Regions from separate parts of the Paenibacillus sp. FSL L8-0644 genome, predicted to be linked through region 2. Evidence: a T-box and tRNA genes for the amino acid it is inferred to sense, from the RefSeq annotation. Region 2 holds a T-box; the other regions hold tRNA genes.
What was found. The T-box of region 2 lies ahead of argS (arginine--tRNA ligase). A T-box ahead of a tRNA ligase gene usually reads a tRNA of that ligase, here a tRNA-Arg.

Region 1: it has a tRNA-Arg gene. The T-box ahead of argS (arginine--tRNA ligase) is inferred to sense a tRNA for this amino acid. The anticodon was not compared.
Region 3: it has a tRNA-Arg gene. The T-box ahead of argS (arginine--tRNA ligase) is inferred to sense a tRNA for this amino acid. The anticodon was not compared.
Region 4: it has a tRNA-Arg gene. The T-box ahead of argS (arginine--tRNA ligase) is inferred to sense a tRNA for this amino acid. The anticodon was not compared.

Annotation. Positions count from the first base shown of each region.
Region 1 is NZ_JBBOYN010000001.1:211,215-216,288, forward strand. Features, by position in the region: gene NSS94_RS00930 (SIMPL domain-containing protein) at 1-74, shown strand, start outside; gene NSS94_RS00935 (PdaC/SigV domain-containing protein) at 317-1,423, shown strand; gene clpP (ATP-dependent Clp endopeptidase proteolytic subunit ClpP) at 1,551-2,147, opposite strand; tRNA gene NSS94_RS00945 (tRNA-Arg) at 2,358-2,432, opposite strand; gene NSS94_RS00950 (sugar-binding transcriptional regulator) at 2,702-3,739, shown strand; gene gap (type I glyceraldehyde-3-phosphate dehydrogenase) at 3,834-4,844, shown strand; gene NSS94_RS00960 (phosphoglycerate kinase) at 4,968-5,074, shown strand, end outside.
Region 2 is NZ_JBBOYN010000001.1:2,317,309-2,322,382, forward strand. Features, by position in the region: gene NSS94_RS10660 (NUDIX domain-containing protein) at 1-29, shown strand, start outside; gene NSS94_RS10665 (cysteine hydrolase family protein) at 97-663, shown strand; gene NSS94_RS10670 (nicotinate phosphoribosyltransferase) at 782-2,245, shown strand; gene NSS94_RS10675 (MogA/MoaB family molybdenum cofactor biosynthesis protein) at 2,312-2,827, opposite strand; gene NSS94_RS10680 (four-helix bundle copper-binding protein) at 3,089-3,418, shown strand; T-box leader at 3,496-3,752, shown strand; gene argS (arginine--tRNA ligase) at 3,815-5,074, shown strand, end outside.
Region 3 is NZ_JBBOYN010000001.1:4,153,860-4,158,933, reverse strand. Features, by position in the region: gene NSS94_RS18850 (hypothetical protein) at 1-126, shown strand, start outside; gene NSS94_RS18845 (exodeoxyribonuclease III) at 213-977, opposite strand; gene NSS94_RS18840 (hypothetical protein) at 994-2,073, opposite strand; tRNA gene NSS94_RS18835 (tRNA-Arg) at 2,384-2,457, opposite strand; gene NSS94_RS18830 (hypothetical protein) at 2,715-3,623, shown strand; gene tig (trigger factor) at 3,767-5,074, shown strand, end outside.
Region 4 is NZ_JBBOYN010000001.1:4,209,639-4,214,712, forward strand. Features, by position in the region: gene NSS94_RS19055 (PhzF family isomerase) at 1-29, opposite strand, end outside; gene NSS94_RS19060 (hypothetical protein) at 594-875, opposite strand; tRNA gene NSS94_RS19065 (tRNA-Arg) at 1,169-1,242, opposite strand; gene NSS94_RS19070 (DUF4870 domain-containing protein) at 1,417-1,710, shown strand; gene NSS94_RS19075 (hypothetical protein) at 2,035-2,394, opposite strand; gene asnB (asparagine synthase (glutamine-hydrolyzing)) at 2,558-4,402, shown strand; gene NSS94_RS19085 (XTP/dITP diphosphatase) at 4,498-5,074, opposite strand, start outside.

The DNA of each region.
Region 1 (5,074 bases), 2.1 Mb from region 2:
GTAGCGGGACAGACATACAATCGGGGCAAGTAACAGTGAAAGTTCAGGTGTCGGCTCAATACGAAATGAACTAATATTAGATCATCAAACGAAGCCACAAGCGGCCTGCATCATGCGCAGGCTGGCTTGCTGGCTTTTTTTGTATACCGAAACCTTTTTGTAATGAGTCTGTCATAGCTAAGGGTTATTAGGTGTACAGATTGAAATCGGGGAGTGTACAGATTGTAAACTACATACAATGGGGTATAGATATAATAAGTAAAGTGATTATTTACACATAGACAATACAGAAATAATAACAGGAGGAATACTTAATATGAATAAGCATACGAAAAAATGGGGTTCAGCACTGCTGGCAGCAGGGATTTTAGCAGGAGTTGCAGCTGTTCCCGTTTCATATATCCAGGCAGCATCGATTAAACAGCAGCAAGCGGCAACACAGCAACCAGGAATCACTATCCAATGGAATGGTAAAACGTTGCCCGCTAAAGGTGTTCAAGTGAACGGGAGTACAATGATTCCGGTGGCCGCACTGCGTGACAGCTTGGGGATTCCAGTAAGCTATGATGCGAAAGCAACGACCTATACCGTAGGTAGCGGGTACAATAAACTTTACATTATGGCTTCTTCCTCGGATGCCTACGTCAACGTCAATGGAATCAATACACGTAGTATGGATGCCAAACAGATCGCTGGGAAGCTATACATTCCTATGAGTCTGTTGAAAGACTATCTAGGCATAGATGCTCAATGGAACGCAGCTCAGAAGACAGTAACGCTAAGTAAAAGTCAGCTAAACCCGATCACAATTGCGTCTCAAACACTTCCAGCTTCGAGTAATGCGAAGGTATCTTACAAAGTTAAGTATCCGCAAATCAGCGGCAGCCAGCTGAATCCTGAGGCAGAGCAGGCCATTAACCATGTGCTTAAAAAGCATGCAGAGGGTATATTGGCAGCAGGCAAAAAGATGGTGGCTGAGGGAGAGGCTACAACAGAAAGACCATATGATTTCGAAAATGATTTTGCAATTGCCTATAACAAGGACGGTATTCTAAGTGTGATTATGCAGGATTACTCGTATATGGGTGGCGCACATGGAATGACGGTACGTAAAGGATATACGTTCTCGCTCGCTGATGGTAAACTGCTGCAGTTGTCTGACGTATTGAAGGCGAATCCAAATTACAAAAAGTTCCTCAATGCTGATTTGAAGAAAAAAATCGATGCGCTTCAGGCTGGTGAAGGATTCGGTAAATTTAAAGAGTTGGCGGCAGATCAGAATTTTTATGTGACGAACAGTGGAGTAACAATCGTGTTTGATTTGTATGATTATGCGCCATACGCGTATGGAATTCCGGAGTTTACCTACTCGTTCGGTCAACTGCTGCCTCAAGGCGGAAAGCCTTTTGCGGGACAGATTTAATAGTAGAAATGAGTAAGTTGGACTGTCTATACTCTAAAAAACAATAAAGCAAAAAAGCTGCCTACCGGATAATAACATCCGGAGCAGCTTTTTCATTTACCAGCTATCGAGAGGCAAATTTTTTCTCTTATACACCTTCTGGAGAGGAGCTAGTTAGCACTTTATCAATAATACCGTATTCTTTGGCATCATCAGCAGACATGAAGTAGTCACGGTCTGTATCTTTTTCAATACGTTCCAGTGGTTGGCCTGTGCGATCTGCGAGAATGCGGTTCAGTTTATCACGCATTTTCAGAATGCGGCGTGCGCGGATTTCGATATCCGTTGCCTGGCCTTGTGCACCACCCAGAGGTTGGTGAATCATAATTTCACTGTTTGGCAAAGCGAAACGTTTACCTTTGGCGCCTGCATTCAGCAAGAACGCGCCCATGGAAGCCGCCATACCTACACAAATCGTAGATACATCAGGTTTAATGTATTGCATCGTATCGAAAATGGCCATACCAGCTGTAATGGAACCGCCAGGACTGTTAATATACAAGTGAATATCTTTTTCAGGATCTTCGGCAGCCAAAAACAGCATTTGCGCAATTATAGAGTTGGCTACAACGTCATTGACGTCCGAGCCTAACAAAATAATGCGATCCTTTAACAGTCTGGAATAAATGTCATAGGCGCGTTCGCCGCGGTTACTTTGTTCTACTACCATAGGAACATAGCTCACGTCAAAAAACCTCCCTTAAATATCGTTAGTGGATTTGGTGGACATGCCGAGTACACGTCCCTTATTTATAAACTGTTACCGTATTAACCACATGATAAACAATTTCAAACAAAAAGTCAAAGAAAGTCAAACTAATGATTAAAAAAAAGAGCCCTCAGCGCTCTTATTGGTTAAAACATTATATAGAAGCATTTAAGCGTTCATTTAAAATGGCGCGCCCGCGAGGAATCGAACCTCGATCTCAGGCTCCGGAGGCCTACGTCATATCCGTTGGACCACGGGCGCATAGTTGATTCAATGCAAACAACTAACTAATTAAACAGCTAATTGGAAACAAAGATGATTATATGATATACAGCAGTGAATTGCAAGCTTTTATTAAATGCGCATATTCAGACAAATGGTTGAGAAATATAGGTTCAGATAGACTTGCATATGGAGCAAATATTGGTTAAGATATACGTGGGACTTAAAAAGTTATCCCGGGACGTTTTAAGACCAGTTAGAGATAGAGCATTAGAGACAGAACTTAGAAGTGTGCGGGAGTGGAAAGCATGCGAAAGATATTAGAAATACAGAAGCAGCTTCTGCCCGACCTCATGGATGTTTTGAAAAAAAGGTACACGATCCTGCATCAGATTATGCTGTCCGATGTTGTTGGACGCAGAACACTGGCAGCTTCACTGAACATGACCGAGCGCGTGTTGCGCGCCGAAACCGATCTTCTTAAAGCTCAGGGGCTAATTGAGATTGAGAGTGTAGGCATGAAGGTGAGCAAAGCAGGACTGGATCTGCTGGAACAGCTGGAGCCGATTGCGAACAACTTGTTCGGCCTGTCCCAATTGGAGGACCAGATTCGTCAAGCCTATGGTTTGAGGAAGGTGGTTGTCGTTCCAGGGGATTCGGATGTTTCTCCGTTAACAAAGCAGGAGCTGGGGCGCGCTGGAGCAAAAGCGTTGCTAAGTGTTATGGACGACGAGGATGTGGTCGCTGTAACAGGTGGCACGACGATTGCAGACGTGGCGGAACAACTGGCATTGCCTTCTAATGGCCCCCTTAAGGGTGGGTGGTTTGTACCGGCACGCGGGGGTTTGGGAGAAAGCATGGAAATGCAGGCCAACACAATTGCTTCCACAATGGCTCGCAAGGTCGGCGCTCAATACCGTCTGCTCCATGTACCGGATTTGCTCAGCAATCATGCTTACAACTCCTTGCTTGAAGATACGAACATTCAGGATATATTGAGCCTGATTCGCGAGAGTCGTATCATCATTCACGGGATAGGCAACGCCATAGCGATGGCACATAGACGTAAACTTGATCCCGAAACCTTTGCCCAGATCAGCAGTGAAGGGGCGGTAGCCGAATCGTTTGGTTATTATTTTAACGAAGATGGCGTCGTTGTTCACAGAATGCTGACGCTTGGACTCCGATTGGAGGACATTAGGCGTACCGATACGGTTCTAGGTGTAGCTGGAGGCAAGAACAAGGCGGCCGCTATTCATGCGGTACTGCGTTTCGGGCAAGAAGACATTCTAGTCACCGACGAAGGCGCTGCTGTTGAGATTGTAAGTCGTTATTTAAATGATTAATATAGGATTTATGAATCGTGTTGTCTTGACAGGCTTTCGGGTCTGTCTTGAATATATAAAACTAAACTAAACGAACTTTGGGAGGAACTCACTCATGACAGTTAAAGTTGGTATTAATGGTTTCGGACGTATTGGACGCCTTGCTTTCCGTCGGATTCAAAACGTGGAAGGTATTGAAGTAGTAGCAATCAATGACTTGACAGATTCCAAAATGTTGGCACATTTGTTGAAATATGATACAACACAAGGTAATTTCCAAGGACAAGTAGAAGTACATGATGGCTTCTTCAAAGTAAACGGTAAAGAAGTTAAAGTTTTGGCTAACCGCAACCCTGAAGAACTCCCTTGGGGAGACCTGGGTGTAGACATCGTTCTGGAATGCACAGGTTTCTTCACAACTAAAGAAGCTGCTGAGAAACATTTGAAAGGCGGCGCTAAAAAAGTTGTTATCTCCGCTCCAGCTACTGGCGACATGAAAACTGTCGTTTACAACGTAAACCATGAAATTCTGGATGGAACTGAAACTGTAATCTCTGGTGCTTCTTGCACAACGAACTGCCTGGCTCCTATGGCTAAAACACTGCAAGATAAATTTGGTATCGTTGAAGGTTTGATGACTACAATTCATGCTTACACTGGCGACCAAAACACTTTGGATGCTCCACATGCTAAAGGTGACTTCCGTCGTGCTCGTGCAGCAGCTGAAAACATCATTCCTAACACAACTGGTGCTGCTAAAGCAATCGGTTTGGTTATCCCTGAGTTGAAAGGTAAATTGGATGGCGCGGCTCAACGTGTTCCAGTACCTACAGGTTCCCTGACTGAGTTGGTAACAGTTCTGGAGAAAAACGTAACTGCTGAAGAAATCAACGCAGCGATGAAAGAAGCTTCCGATCCTGAAACTTATGGATACACTGAAGATCAAATCGTTTCTTCCGACATCAAAGGCCTCACTTTCGGTTCTTTGTTCGATGCAACTCAAACTAAAGTTCTGACTGTCGGCGACAAACAACTGGTGAAAACTGTAGCTTGGTATGACAACGAAATGTCCTACACTGCACAATTGATCCGCACGTTGGAATACTTCGCTAAACTGGCTAAATAATAAGAACTTTCTTATTAGCAACATCATAGAGCGGAAACAGGTTATTGTTTCCGCTCTTTATATATCAAAATGTGCCTTGAATTCCTGTTTCGTAAAATTATAAGGGTGCGGAGGAATATGGAGATGAACAAAAAGAGCGTACGTGATATAGAACTGAATGGAAAACGGGTGTTTGTTCGTGTAGATTTTAACGTTCCGGTTGAAGACGGTAAAATTACAGATGACAAGCG
Region 2 (5,074 bases):
GAGTACCGCGTTTATCTATCTACACGTAACGTCTAATGTAATAGGTCACGCATAGAACGTACAATTTCACTTTGAGGATAAGGAGCTGACCGTACGATGCAAGCACTAATTGTGATTGATTACACGAAAGATTTTGTGGACGGTAGTTTGCCTGTAGGACAACCTGCGATTGAGTTGGATGAACGGATCGCAGCAATTACGCAGGCATATGTAGATCAAGGGGACTTTGTCGTCATGGCTGTGGATTTGCATGAGGAGAACGACCTTTATCACCCGGAGAGCAAGCTGTTTCCTCCACATAATATACGTGGAACCAACGGACGACATTTGTATGGCAAGCTCCATAGCCTCTATGAGCAACAAAGTGATCTTATCTACTGGTTGGATAAAACACGGTACAGTGCTTTTGCGGGCACAGATCTGGAACTCAGGCTGCGTGAACGTGGTATTGTGGAAGTTCATCTGATTGGTGTGTGTACGGATATATGTGTACTGCATACGGCTGTAGATGCTTATAACAAAGGTTTTGCTATTACTGTATACAAGGACGCTGTGGCGAGCTTTAATCAAGCTGGACATGATTGGGCTTTGGGTCATTTTGAGGGAAGTCTTGGAGCCGCGGTACGATCGGCTGAGGATACGGTTTTACGCCAGAAGAAGTAAAATAACTTAACGATTGTGTACCAATGTCCGATAACAAAATGGAGCCGGATATTGCTGAATCTGGGCAGATGAGGCGGTAGCGCCACAAACCTGGAGACAGTCAGAGAGGATGATTACAATGCAGTCAACGAGCCTCGCATTACATACAGATAAATATCAGATTAATATGATGTACGCCCACTGGGTGAACGGAAGTCACCAGCGTAAAGCTGTGTTCGAGGCGTATTTTCGTAAACTCCCTTTTGGTAATGGATATGCCGTGTTCGCGGGTCTGGAACGCATTGTGAATTATATTGCAAATTTGCGGTTTACAGAAGAGGACATTCGCTACCTGTCTGAACAGGAGGAGAAGTACGATCCCATGTTCATGGAGGCGCTTCGCCAGTTTAAGTTTGGTGGAACGGTCCATTCGATGAAAGAAGGGGCCCTTGTTTTTCCCAACGAGCCTCTGGTCCGTGTTGAAGGAACGATTATGGAAACGCAGCTTGTCGAAACGGCATTGCTGAATTTTATGAACTATCAGACACTTATTGCGACAAAGGCATCGCGCATCAAGCAGGTGGCAAGTGATGATACACTGCTCGAATTTGGAACACGGCGTGCGCAGGAAGCAGATGCAGCGATTTGGGGAGCACGAGCAGCTTATGTGGCTGGTTTTGACGCGACTTCTAATATGCTGGCAGGCGAACATTTTGGAATCCCGACGAAGGGGACACATGCACATTCATGGGTGCAGACCTTTATGACGGAGCAGGAGGCGTTTGACGTGTATGCGAAGGTATTGCCAGATCAGGTTACACTGCTGGTAGACACCTTTGACACGCTGGAAAGCGGGGTTCCTCATGCGATTCGGACAGCAAAAATGCTGGAGAGTCAGGGCAAGCGTATGAATGCAATCCGTCTGGATAGCGGTGACTTGGCTTATCTATCCATTCAGGCACGAGAAATGCTCGATGCTGAAGGATTAGATTACGTACAAATTGTAGCTTCCAATGATTTGGATGAAAATACGATTTTTAACCTGAAAGCCCAAGGGGCACGTATTGATGTATGGGGTGTAGGAACACAGCTTATTACGGCTTCGGATCAACCATCGCTTGGCGGGGTGTACAAGCTGGTTGAGCGTGAAGTAGATGGCGAAATGCTGCCGACGATTAAGATCTCGGGGAATCCAGAAAAAGTATCCACACCAGGCAAAAAGGATGTATATCGCATTGTGGATAAGAAGAAAGGGAGAGCTGTAGCCGATTATATTTCTTTTCCGGATGAAGAGCGTCCGCGTAATGGTAAGCGCCTGAAGCTGTTTAACCCTTTGCATCCGTATATGAAGAAGTATGTAGAAAATTACGAAGCCGTGCCGATGCTTGAGCCTATTTTTATAAATGGACAGAAGGTATATGAGCTTCCCGAGCTGGATGAAATTCGTGCCTACCATACTTCACAGTTAAAACTGTTCTGGCCAGAATATTTGAGGAAGCTGAACCCTGAAATTTATCGTGTAAATCTGAGCGAGAAGGTATGGGAGCTAAAGCAAAAGCTGATCGACAGCTATATGCAGCCCGAAGTTGAAGAAAAAGAATAGTTGGAAGAGGCACCTCATGAATGCATGGGGTGCCTCTTTGTGTTGGAGCATGTAGGAAATAGGAGCTTATTTATAAATTTCTCTCATCACATGTCGTAGCTCAGGGACAATAATGCGTTCCATTGCCAAACGAACGGCTCCGCGTGAGCCAGGCATAGAAAATACAGCTGTCTGACCCACAGTGCCAGCTACAGCCCGGCTTAAGATAGCTGCTGAACCAATGTCCTCAGCATAGCTTAAATAACGGAAGATTTCCCCAAAGCCAGGTAGTTCCTTATCCAGTAGAGAGGAGACAGCTTCATAAGTAGTATCACGTGGAGAAATACCGGTACCACCTGTCAAAAGAACAGCCTCGATGTCATCCTGTGCCGCTGCTTCGGATACTAACTGCTGAATACCTTCGTAGTCATCCTTGACGATGACATATCGAACAACTGTATATCCATTGGTTTCTAGTAGATCCATGAGCAGTCGTCCCCCAGTATCTGTTTCCACGGTGCGTGTGTCCGAGACAGTCACGACCATGCAATTCACTTGTTGGGGGGATTCCTGACGGTGTTCCTCTACAGAAGACATATTCATTAAAATGTTCACTCCTTGATCGGTGGTTAGACATACACTTTTTACAATAGAGCAATGACTGAGCGTATGCAAGTCAGAAACAGGGGCTAAAAATCCATGTGATTAATATCCTTGCATTTGCACACTGGAATATAGTACACTTCCTTACATAAGTCGGGATTGTATTGTCTTGTTTTATTGAAAGCGCGCACATCAAATGATTAACCTCAAGGGACAGTGGGTAATAGTACAGCAGGGTCAACAACTGGGAGGTAATGTAATATGAATCATTCATACCAACAATGCGTGGATGCTTGCCTGGAATGTATGAACGCTTGCAATGTATGTTACGTAGCGAGTTTGAAGGAATATGATTTAGCTATGCTGCGTGAATGTATTCGAGTGAGTAGGGAATGTGCAGAAATATGCGGATTTGCTGCTCAAATGATGCAGCGTGGAACGGATTTTGCCGAGCAAATCTGTGAGCTGTGCGCCAAGGCCTGTGAGGTATGTGCTGCTGAATGCAGCAAGCATTCCCATGATCATTGTAAACATTGTGCAGAAGCCTGCCGTCGTTGCGTTCAGGCATGCCGCCAATTGGTGGCAGTGTAATTACATATATGGAACTAGTGCCTGAAGAGGAAATAATAGGTTGCTTTCTACTGAATAGGTTTGTATAATGAATGGAATTAACGTCACGGAACGGGAAAGTAGCAGCTGAGCCGTATCATTACAGCGAGCCGGAAGAGGTGGAAGCCGGTATGAGGTCCGATGTGAAGCGCACCCGGGAGACGGTTGATCCAACGAGCAGAACTTCTAGTAGATCAGCCCGGCAGACACCGTTATTAGTCATTGGAGTGAAATCGCGATTTGTGTAGTTAGCTTTAGCTGCACAACCGATTTACGAAGAGTGGTACCGCGGGATATTGAAGTTCTCGTCTCTTGAATGATTTCAAGAGGCGGGGGCTTTTTTTGTTAGATTCTATAAAAAGAAGGAGAGAGATCATCATGTTAATGAGGATTGCTGCTCAAGCGATATTAGCCCATACGGGCTTGGAGGAAAAAGAAATTTTATCTTTATTTGAGGTGCCTCCGCAGCCTGAATGGGGAGATGTGGCGTTTCCCTGTTTTATGCTGGCTAAAAAGTTTCGAAAGTCTCCGCAGCACATTGCACTGGAATTGGCGGAACTAGTAGGCCATAAAGAAGGTTTAACCGCTTCAGCATCGGGTGCCTATGTAAACATAACCTTGGATCGATCGGTTCATATTCCGCTTATGCTTGCTGAATTGAGCAAGGCTGATTTCCTCAGGCCTAATATCGGGAACGGGCAGCGGGTAGTTATTGATATGTCCTCGCCTAATATTGCCAAACCGTTTGGTATCGGTCATCTTCGCTCTACGGTTATCGGTGCTGCCTTGTATCGCATACTTGGTGAAACAGGTTATGTACCTATTAGTGTGAATCATCTTGGGGATTGGGGAACACAGTTTGGTAAGCAAATTGCGGCCTATAAAAGATGGGGAAATGAGGAGCAGTTACAACATGATCCGATTGGTGAATCGCTAAAGCTATATGTGCGTTTTCATCAGGAGGCCGATCATGATCCGACTTTGGAGGATGAAGGGCGCGAGTGGTTCCGACGTTTGGAACATGGGGATGCGGAGGCTCGACAACTATGGGAGTTTTTTGTTGAAATCAGTCTGGGTGAATTTGATCGTATGTACCAGCGTCTAAACATTGCATTTGACCATGTGCTGGGAGAAAGTTTTTACAATGATAAGATGCAGGCAGTTATTGATCAATTAAGAGCAAAAGGATTGTTGGAGGAAAGTGATGGGGCGCTCGTAGTTCGCCTGGAAGACGAGGAACTGCCTCCGTGTCTTATTCTGAAAAAGGATGGAACCACCATTTATCCGACACGTGATCTGGCAACAGCGATTTATCGTCATGAAGTGATGAAGGCTGATCGTTTGCTGTACGTCGTTGGTGGAGAACAGAAGTTGCATTTCCAGCAGGTGTTTGCGGTGCTGAAGCATGCAGGGGAGGCATGGGCGGAGCAATGTGAGCATGTGCCGTTTGGATTAATGCGGTTTGCGGGTAAGAAAATGTCCACAAGACGTGGCAAGGTTGTGAAGCTGGAGGAGGTGCTGGATGAAGCTGTAGCGCGTGCTCAAGGCATCATTACTCAGAAGAACCCTGGTTTACAGGAACAACAGGCAATAGCGGAGGACGTTGGCATCGGGGCGATTATTTTTGGTGATTTAAAA
Region 3 (5,074 bases), 1.8 Mb from region 2:
CAGTATGTACTGCATTACGCTAGTGGCGAAAAGAAGACGATAAGACAGGCTATATTAGATCATAAAGAGGCACAAGATGTGAGAGAGCGGTTGATTTCCCGTATCGAGGTATATTTGGGGACATAGCTCCATTCATTAAAGCGGTCATGCTGCAATAACAGAGCATGACCGCTTTTTAAAGTTTCATAAATCCTTGTGTCAGGGCAGGGGACTTATGCTGAAATATCTTGCAACTCCAATATCACAGGACAGTGGTCACTGCCTGTAATATGACAATCAATGTTCGCATCCATCAATAGCGAACGAAGTCTCTCCGAGACGAGGAAGTAATCGATCCGCCAGCCAATATTCCTTTCTCTCACCTTTGGCATGTAGGACCACCAGGAATAAACATCCGTCCGGTCAGGATAAAAGGTTCTGAAGGTATCTATAAATCCGGCGTCTAGCAGCTGTGACATGCGTTCCCGTTCCTCAGGCGTAAAACCGGCATTTCCGTAGTTAGCTTTGGCGTTTTTGAGATCGATCTCCTGATGAGCTACGTTCAAGTCTCCACACACGATGACAGGCTTCAAAGCATCCAGTTGTTGCAGGTAGCTGCGAAAACGGTCTTCCCATTCCAGTCTGTAGGGCAGTCGGGATAAGTCCCGTTTGGTATTCGGTGTGTACACATTGACGAGATAAAATTTTTCGAATTCCAAAGTGATGGTTCGGCCCTCCGGTTCTTCATTTTCTTCAAGTCCATAATGCACAGAGAGCGGCTTGATTTTGGTGAAAATAGCCGTGCCGGAATACCCTTTTTTCTCAGCATAATTCCAGTATTGTGTGTATTCCTCCATGTTTTCCATGAGGATCTGCCCTTCTTGAAGCTTCGTTTCCTGTACGCAAAAAATATCGGCATTCGTTTCTTTTAAATAAGTATAAAACCCTTTGGTCACACAGGCTCTTAAGCCATTTACATTCCAAGATATTAATTTCATTTGATTAATCTCCTTGCTACTTCACGCGGTCAAGCGATGTGATTTGTATATCCTTTGTTGACATAAGCTTATAAATGTCTTCTATCTTGACTTCATAGGTCTTTTCATCAAAATGGTCCTGACCAAACATATAATCGTTTAGTTCTATTGCCTTAAGGTTTCGGTTGGTATTCATAGCCGAAGGGAAGTATTCGATGTCTAATGAGGCTTTATTTCCGGCCAACACTGTTTTGAGAACTTTTGCAGTTTGTAATACCCGTTCTTTTTCCAATGACAATCCTGAGTCAGTTAGATCCTCGAATACAATTATACGAATATATTGATCGCCGACCGCTTCGGGATTCAGTTTAAAATCGTCGTATTCTTTGATCATTTTATCTGTTTCCCCTTCTTGCACCCCAGAATGAACAGCGGCTGCATCATTGTATAGCTTCTGTATAACAGGTTTGAGCTTCATGTCCAGTTGGCTCTCCCAAAGGGCGTTAAGATATTTTTCTCTAAATGGGACATCCTCATAAGGACGCTTGGTCATGTTAAAGAGGACGGAAGGATGACGATTAGAGATCGCCTCCATGGTATATTCAGTGAAGGGAATACTATGATAGCTAATATTTTGAATTTGAAAGTCCTCTCCGTATTTCTGCTCCAGATATTGCTCTGATTCTGCGGCTACGTTGCGTTTATTTTCACCTGTTTGTGTAAAAGGTTCTATAATATCTACGTATTTCATTGTGACTGCAAGAAGTAGAAGTGTAGCTCCCACAGTGAGACTGAGCAACATGCGCCATTTGGAAGGCAACGATGCACTTGTCGGCGCGCTACCCACTTTGCTTGTAATTTGAAAAGATCGTATTGTAAAAATAATGCCTAAAATGTGGAGAATAATGGCCAGCGGTCCCGAAATAATAAGCAGGTATCCGAGAGAAAATAATGTAAAATAGATCAGAATTCCCTGTGTGATGATCAGAGCCGCTCCTCCAATCATATAGGAAGGAATGGCGAGATAAAACATACCCAATCCAGTACCTAATATAGAAAGCAAAGTGGCAACAAAACGATGAATTTCCCGCGACTTTTGGAGTTTATTCGTAGTCAAGGGAGTCAGCCAACCTCCTTTACTTCAAAATGGTGTAACATGATAGATGATAGCAATATCTGCGTTTTATTGAAAGAGTAGTGACTTGAAACCAGCGCCTAAAGTAGCGTGGCAGACTATTCTTTCTACATTATTTATCATCAAAAAAAGCTCCCTTGCGGAAGCTTTTTTTGATGAATTTATCAAGAGAGATACTCTCCCTATGGTTGACTGCGAAGTATAGGCTAACGATGCCGATGGGCCGACGTTCCCCTGTGAGTTATCTCATGAGAACAAAAAAAGCCTCCATTATGGAAGCTTCTTGTTATGACGTCCCAGGAGGGATTCGAACCCCCGACCGACGGCTTAGAAGGCCGTTGCTCTATCCAGCTGAGCTACTGGGACATAAAATTCAAGCGAATATTAATATATCATATGGATAAAAGAAATTCAAGTCTTATTTTGCATATATCGCTTATTTAGGCTTTATACAGCATAAATTCTGAGTAGACGTAGTTTTTTTTGCCTTATAAAAGGGTATGTTAGAATACAGGTGAATATGTGTAAGACGAGTGGTTGGACTTCGGCTACTGTTTCTCATATAATCTACAAATACTTGAGCTTGTGAAGGAGAGGGGGTGCCTTGAATAAAGGACTCCAAGGTGACGACAAAAGAAAATAATATTGTATTGTTTCCGAAGACACTGGACTATTATCAAATCCAACTTACTGTGATGCTTGAAAACGAACGTTACGGAGAGGCGATGGCGATGCTGCGTTTTTTAATGCAGTGTCAGGGACAGGAGCAGAAGCAATACGATGAATGGAACGCTCTATTACAATGGCTGGAAGCTGCATTTCCACAGTACGCTGACAGCGGGGCGGTAACGGACGCTGTGGAAGAAGAGGTCAGTGAAGTAGAGTTAGCTCGCCGTCATGCACGCTTTAAGCAGGAGCAGGATGCGGGCTACGGCAACAAGCTGTTGCGGATGGCTATGGATGAACCCTTATCCGAACAGACGATTTTAGCGTTGGAGCAGTTGTCCTATTTGGAACTGCCAGAAATCGACGATGCCTTGCTTCGCTGGATTACGGACCGGGAAATCCATCCTTTACTTCAATTCCGTGTTCTACAGACAATGCGACGACGCGGAATGGAAGGGACGATAGAAATCAGACGGGGTGATGAACAAGCGGAAATCGACATTGAAACGGTTCCGTTACAGCCTGGTGATTTTCCAGAGTCGATTATGCGTATTTTGGAACGGGTGGCTGATCAGACTGAGGTGCACGAGCCTACACTATTCTATTTTGCACAGGAGTTGTGGTCACAGTTTGTGATGGCAGTATACGGTACGAATGATTATAGATCCATGTTGGTGGAAGAGGACGGAATGCCGGATATTTGGGCTGCAGCACTCCATCAGACCGTTTCGGAAAGTTTGAACGGTAATAATAATGAGGAAGAAACCCGTGCTATATATGGTATTACAGATGCGTTGCGCTTCCGTTTTGAGCAGGCGTATCGGTCGATGCGACTATTCGTAGCGGCGGGAATGCACACTCCTTAGTGACCGGAAACGTTTACCTGTGAAGCATTCAAAGGGCTGCTCTTGAAAAAGACAGTAATGTTAGATATACTATAGTGGTTATTTTGTGTGCGTTGATTGTAATGAAAACTAAGTGAAGATTTTGTTGGAGGGGAAAGCATAAAATGAAAGCAACTTGGGAGAAAATAGAGAAGAACCTTGGGGTTCTTGAAGTTGAGGTTGACGCGGATCGTGTAGCCGCTGCACTCGACAAAGCTTTTAATAAAGTGGCAAAACAAGTAAGTGTACCAGGATTCCGTAAAGGTAAAGTACCACGTCCTATCTTTGAAAAACGCTATGGTATTGAAAGTCTGTACCAAGATGCAATTGACATCCTGTTGCCAGAAGCTTACAGCCAAGCTGTAGAGCAAACGGACATCTTCCCGGTTGACAGCCCTGACGTTGAAATTGATCAATTTGCTAAAGGCGAATCTTTCAAGTTCAAAGCAAAGGTTACTGTTAAACCTGAAGTGACTTTGGGCGATTACAAAGGCGTAGAAGTGCCTGTAAGCAAACTCGAAGTAAGCGACGAAGAACTGGCTCAAGAACTGGAGCGCCTGCAACAACGTCATGCTGAACTGGTTGTCGTTGATGAAGATGCTGCTCAATCCGGTGATACAGCTATTATTGACTTCGATGGTTCCGTGGACGGTGTACCATTCGAAGGCGGACAAGCTGAGAAGTATTCTTTGGAACTGGGATCTAACACATTCATCCCTGGTTTTGAAGAGCAAGTGGTTGGTTTGCACACTGGCGATTCCAAGGACGTTGAAGTAACGTTCCCTGAGAACTACCATTCTGCTGACCTCGCTGGCAAACAAGCGGTATTCAAAGTGAAAGTTCACGAACTGAAACGCAAAGTTCTTCCTGAACTGGACGATGAATTTGCTAAAGATGTAAGCGAATTTGACACACTGGCTGAATTCAAGGAAGACTTGAAAAAGCAATTGTTGGATCGTAAGGAAAACGAAGCTAAAGCAGCCCGCGAGGGTGCTGTAGTGGAGAAAGTTGCTGAGAATGCAACAATCGACATTCCTGAAGCAATGGTGAAGAGCGAAGTGCAAAACATGGTTCGCGATTTCGACAACCGTTTGCGTAGCCAAGGTATGAACCTTGAAATGTTCCTTGGATTCTCTGGTCAAAGCAAGGAAGACCTGGAAGAGCAAATGAAAGCTGATGCTGAGAAGCGCGTACGTAACAACCTCGTGCTGGAGCAAGTGGCTAAAGCAGAAAACATCGAAGTTTCCGAAGCGGAAATTGATGAAGAACTGAAAAACATGGCTGAAGCTTACAAACGTTCAGTTGAAGAAATCCGTAGCATTCTGGAAGGTAACGGCTCGTTCGCTAACCTGAAAGAAGAAATTTCACTGCGCAAAACCATTGCTTTGTTGGTGGAAAACAGCAAAGAAGTAGAAGCGCCAGTTGAAGCTGCT
Region 4 (5,074 bases), 1.9 Mb from region 2:
TCTACTTGATATATTCTATATTTTTTCATAATTTCGCCTCTATAAATACCAGTTTGTCTGTCTGTTAAATCTGATATTAACATACTTTTTAGGCAGTTTCACTTAAATTAAAAGATATAATATGGCCCTTTAATGAAAACGAACTGATCCTTATTATAGAATCGCGCTCTTTTATGGAAGATTGTTATTAAACTAAAGCCGCAGTTAGCTGAAATGGTCTTCTCAATCCTTATCTAAAAGTGGAATAAATCTTTTATGATTATAGATACTTTTAGATTCTGTCACGCCTGTTGAATAACCAAAATAAGTAACTCAATTCATGAAACAAGAGGTGCACTGAAGAAGAACGCGCTGAATCTGAATCAGCCATTCAACAGGTAGTTTTGAAGAAGAAATAGACGAGAAAATCGCGCAAAGGAAAGAACGGCATGTTGGGGCCATGAAGTCTGAGCAGCAACAAATAGCCAATTGAGCAGGACATAGACGATTAGAGCACAGAATAATTGCCCATAGACCGCATTTTCAGTCATGCCCAACAGCGTTGGAATATTCAAATGTTGCTTGATCCAACGAAAGAAGACTTCAATCTGCCATCAAGCCTTATTGATCTGTTTCGCCCCCCTGAAGGGGTTGCCCATTTTCTGCTCGTAAAGCGACATGAAGTTTAATACCTCCACGCTCTCCGTGATAAGGAGCCCAATGGATCGATAGCTACCCCATTGTTCCAACGCAGCCATGCACCAGTATTGGAGTAAATGGTACACCGTAAACTTGCGGGCTTTGTCTTCATAACCTATTAACTTCACAACCCTTTGAACTTCTTCAGGAGTCAGCATGGATTGAAGGATAGATGTAATCGTGATAGAATTTCTCATAAGTTCGTCTTCTTTCGGATTCGTTTGGATGGTACCAACGATTCTGCAGAAAAGACGATCTTTTTTCTGCCATTTTGTGGTTATTCAACAGGCGTGCTACAATATAGGGGTATTAGTTTATATAGCGTGTAAAAATCGTGTGTATAATTTGTGTAAACAGGTGTATTAATCACACCTTATTCTAACGTTTTCTATCGTAACCCCAATAAAAGAAAAAACGCCCCAAACCCTTATATATCAAGGATTTGAAGCATTTTAATTTCGTTCAAACTTTACATATCTGAACGCTTCGACGTCCCAGGAGGGATTCGAACCCCCGACCGACGGCTTAGAAGGCCGTTGCTCTATCCAGCTGAGCTACTGGGACAAGATGGTGATCAATAAAACTTTATGTATTCAGCGCATTGATTATTATATCACATTTCGAGCAACTGTCAAAAGCATTTTTTTCATGATGTAGGGAAGCTGGCTGCAAAGGAATCATTTGGACGCTAACGGGGTATTATGTACAAAGAACCATGCATAAAGGAGGGGTTAATCCGTGAGAGGTCTTTTGTCGTCACTTTGTTATTTCAGCATTTTCTTCGCACCTTTTCTAGTGCCTGTCATTGTGTGGATTGCAGTACGGGACGAATATGTTCAGGGACATGCAAAAAAAGCTATTTTATCGCATATTTTCCCCATTATTGCGGCGATTCCGCTAGTGTATTTTATTATAACGGCGAATCATGCAGGTTCAGTGATCGGGTTTGTACTGCTATTCGTAGTGGTCTATCTCGGGGTTTTTGTGTATAACATCTACAAAGGAATTATGACGCTGCGTGAAGCGGCTTAGTTCAAAAGAAGCCTCCTATATTCCGCAAACTTGGCGGGATACAGAGGCTTCTTTAGGGTTATTTTTGATGAGTTGCTGTTGCTATTTAGTTCGATGGCTATGGCTGCTTATTTATTCCCAAAGCGTTTAGGACTTCTACGCACCTCATGTCTTACGTTTTTCTCCAGTACTTCTTCTGCAAACTCATTGTTGTGAATATAACTGCTGCCTTTATTTTTCTTATAATTCGCTTTGCCGTCTATGATTTCCCCCTCCTTTCACGCTGATCCGGCGATGGCGCCGGGGCCCAAATCAACAAAAGCCGAGGCATAGCACACCATATCCTCATGCCCCGAACTCCTTGGCGAACTCTGTACTGAGTTGCCCATACGAGAGCAATTCTTTTTTGAACTTCTCTCGCTCCTCACCAGCAGTAATGTGTGTAGAATCGGTAAAAGCCTTGTCTGTCACTTCCTCAAATGCCGAATGCAGGTTATTGTCGTACCAATCCAGCTCCAGATCGGCGTCATTGCGGATGATCCGTACCATGTCGTAGTCATGCTGACCATCCGTCTGATCCTTGGCCGTGATATAGACCAGCAGTTCCGGGTCATCCGCGGCACCAGGCCGCACCTCTACCTCAGCGCAACGCACTCCGTCAAGTTCAGTGAAGCGGCGGATTTTGGCATCCTTGATGTAGTACATGGTCTTCCTCCTTCCTTGCGAGTAGACGGGTTGCCCCATCAGTAGTTTTCGGAACGGACAGACATTTTATGCTTCTTTTCGGCATATATACTGTTGAACTGGGGATTTAGTTTTTGATTCATTCCAACACTGGATGAACACGACAAAGAGAGGATGAACAGACATGTGCGGAATTACAGGTTTCATACAGTGGAACGGAGACTTAATGCATCAATCTGAGCTGCTGCTGAATATGGCACAAACGCTCTCCGATCGCGGACCAGATGCTGCGGGTACCTGGATATCCAATCCGTGTGCCTTCGGACACCGAAGACTGAGCGTTATGGACCCGGAAAATGGCGCTCAACCCATGATCCGGCAGCTGGAGGATATCACTTATACGATTGTATATAACGGGGAAATATATAACGCGCCTGAGCTGAAAAAAGAGCTGCAACAGCGCGGGCATTTTTTCCGTACACAATGCGACACGGAGGTGCTGCTCGAATCCTATATCGAATGGGGCCCCGAATGTGTGGATCGGTTAAACGGCATTTTTGCGTTTGCAGTCTGGGATAGTGAGCGGGAGCAGGTATTTCTGGCACGGGATCGGCTGGGAGTGAAGCCGCTATTTTATAGCCAGACCGAAGAAGTATTCGTATTTGGCTCAGAACCCAAAGCACTGCTTCAGCATCCAGCGGTAGAAGCAGCAGTGGACGCCGAGGGATTGGCCGAAATTTTTATCATCGGGCCTGCACGTACCCCCGGACACGGCGTCTATTCGTCTATGAAGGAGCTACGCCCCGGGCATACGCTAACTTACAGCCGCGACGGCGTGCGCATTCAAGCCTACTGGACACTGGAAAGCATTGCGCATGAGGATAACACCGAAGAAACGGCGCTTAAGGTACGAGAACTGTTGCTGGATACGGTGGAGCGGCAGCTCATTTCGGATGTTCCGGTGTGCACCTTATTGTCTGGCGGGTTGGATTCAAGCGCTCTATCCGCATTAGCTGTCGATTATTACAAACGTACCGGGCAGGGACAAGTTCATACGTATTCGGTCGATTATGTGGATAACGACAAGCATTTTAAAGCCCATGCGTTTCAACCAGGAGCCGATGCCCCCTGGATTCAGCGGATGGTGGATGAATTAGGGACAAATCATCACTGGATTGAATTCGATACGCCAGAAGTCGTAGCAGCTCTGAACAACTCCACGCTAACGCGGGATTTACCCGGAATGGCGGACGTGGATTCGTCGCTGTATCTCTTTTGCCGGGAGATTAAAAAAGGGGCTACGGTCGCTATTTCCGGCGAGGCTGCGGATGAAGTTTTTGGCGGATATCCATGGTTCCACCGGGAGGATATGCTGAATTCGGGTACATTCCCGTGGGCAGTTGCACCCGACATGAGAGCCAGTCTGTTGTCTCCCGAAGTGCGGGACTGGATCAAGCCGCTGGAGTATTTGAACGACCGCTACTCCGAAGCGGTAGGAGAAGTGCCGAAGCTACCAGGAGAAACAGGAAAAGCTGCACAAATGCGCGTTATGTCCTATTTGAACATCACCCGCTTTATGCCTACTCTGCTGGACCGCAAGGATCGGATGAGTATGGGAGCCGGACTCGAAGTGCGGGTACCGTATTGCGATCATCGATTGGTGCAATATGTATGGAACATTCCGTGGAGCATTAAGATGACAGGCGGACGTGAAAAAGGTATTTTGCGCAAGGCGCTTGAGGGTGTACTGCCGGATGATGTGCTGTATCGCAAAAAAAGCCCATATCCAAAAACGCATAACCCTTCCTACCTTGAGGCTGTGAAAAAGCAGGCGCTGCAGCTGCTGGATGACTCCTCTTCCCCACTGCTCAAGCTGATTGATGCGCAAAAGGTACGCGATATTGCCGCCTCACCGGAGGCATCCACCAATCTGCCTTGGTTTGGTCAACTGATGTCGGGTCCGCAGTTGTTTGCCTATTTGGCCCAAGTGGATAACTGGTTGCGCACTTACAAGGTTGCGATTCGATAAGCTAAAAATACAAAAAAGGCTATCCGCAACTCATGACTGACGGATAGCCCTTTTTCGTTATGTGAATGGGGGATAATTTCGCCCCTGTTACCAAGCTATGCCTGTGGATTACCCAGCTTTGTTGCCAAATCCCGCAGAGCTATCCCTCGGTGACTGATAGCCTGCTTTTGTTCCAACGTCAGCTCGGCCATTGTCTTCTCAAACTCTGGCAAATAAAACAGCGGATCATACCCAAACCCGCCGCTGCCGGCGGTTTCAGTAGTAATCCAGCCTTCCACGGAACCTGTCGATTCCAGCGTCTCGCCAGTCTGCGGATTATACAGAATCAAGGTACAGACGAATTGAGCCGGGCTTAGCAAAGGCTGTCCCGTATCATCACCCAGCTGCTTCGATTCCAGAACGTCGAGCAGCTTAATATTGTTTTCGTGATCGCTGGCACCTTCTCCAGCATAACGGGCAGAGTATACCCCCGGTGCACCGTCCAGCAAGTCCACGCAGAGGCCTGAATCATCGGCCAGCACGGGCAATCCGAGCACATCTCCAACCGCTTTAGCCTTTTTCAGTGCATTTTCGGCAAAGGTTTTGCCATCTTCAACGACATCAGGAATGTCGGGATAATCGTACATGCTTCTGACTTCCTTGCCAAACGGCGCAAAAGCATGCGCAAATTCC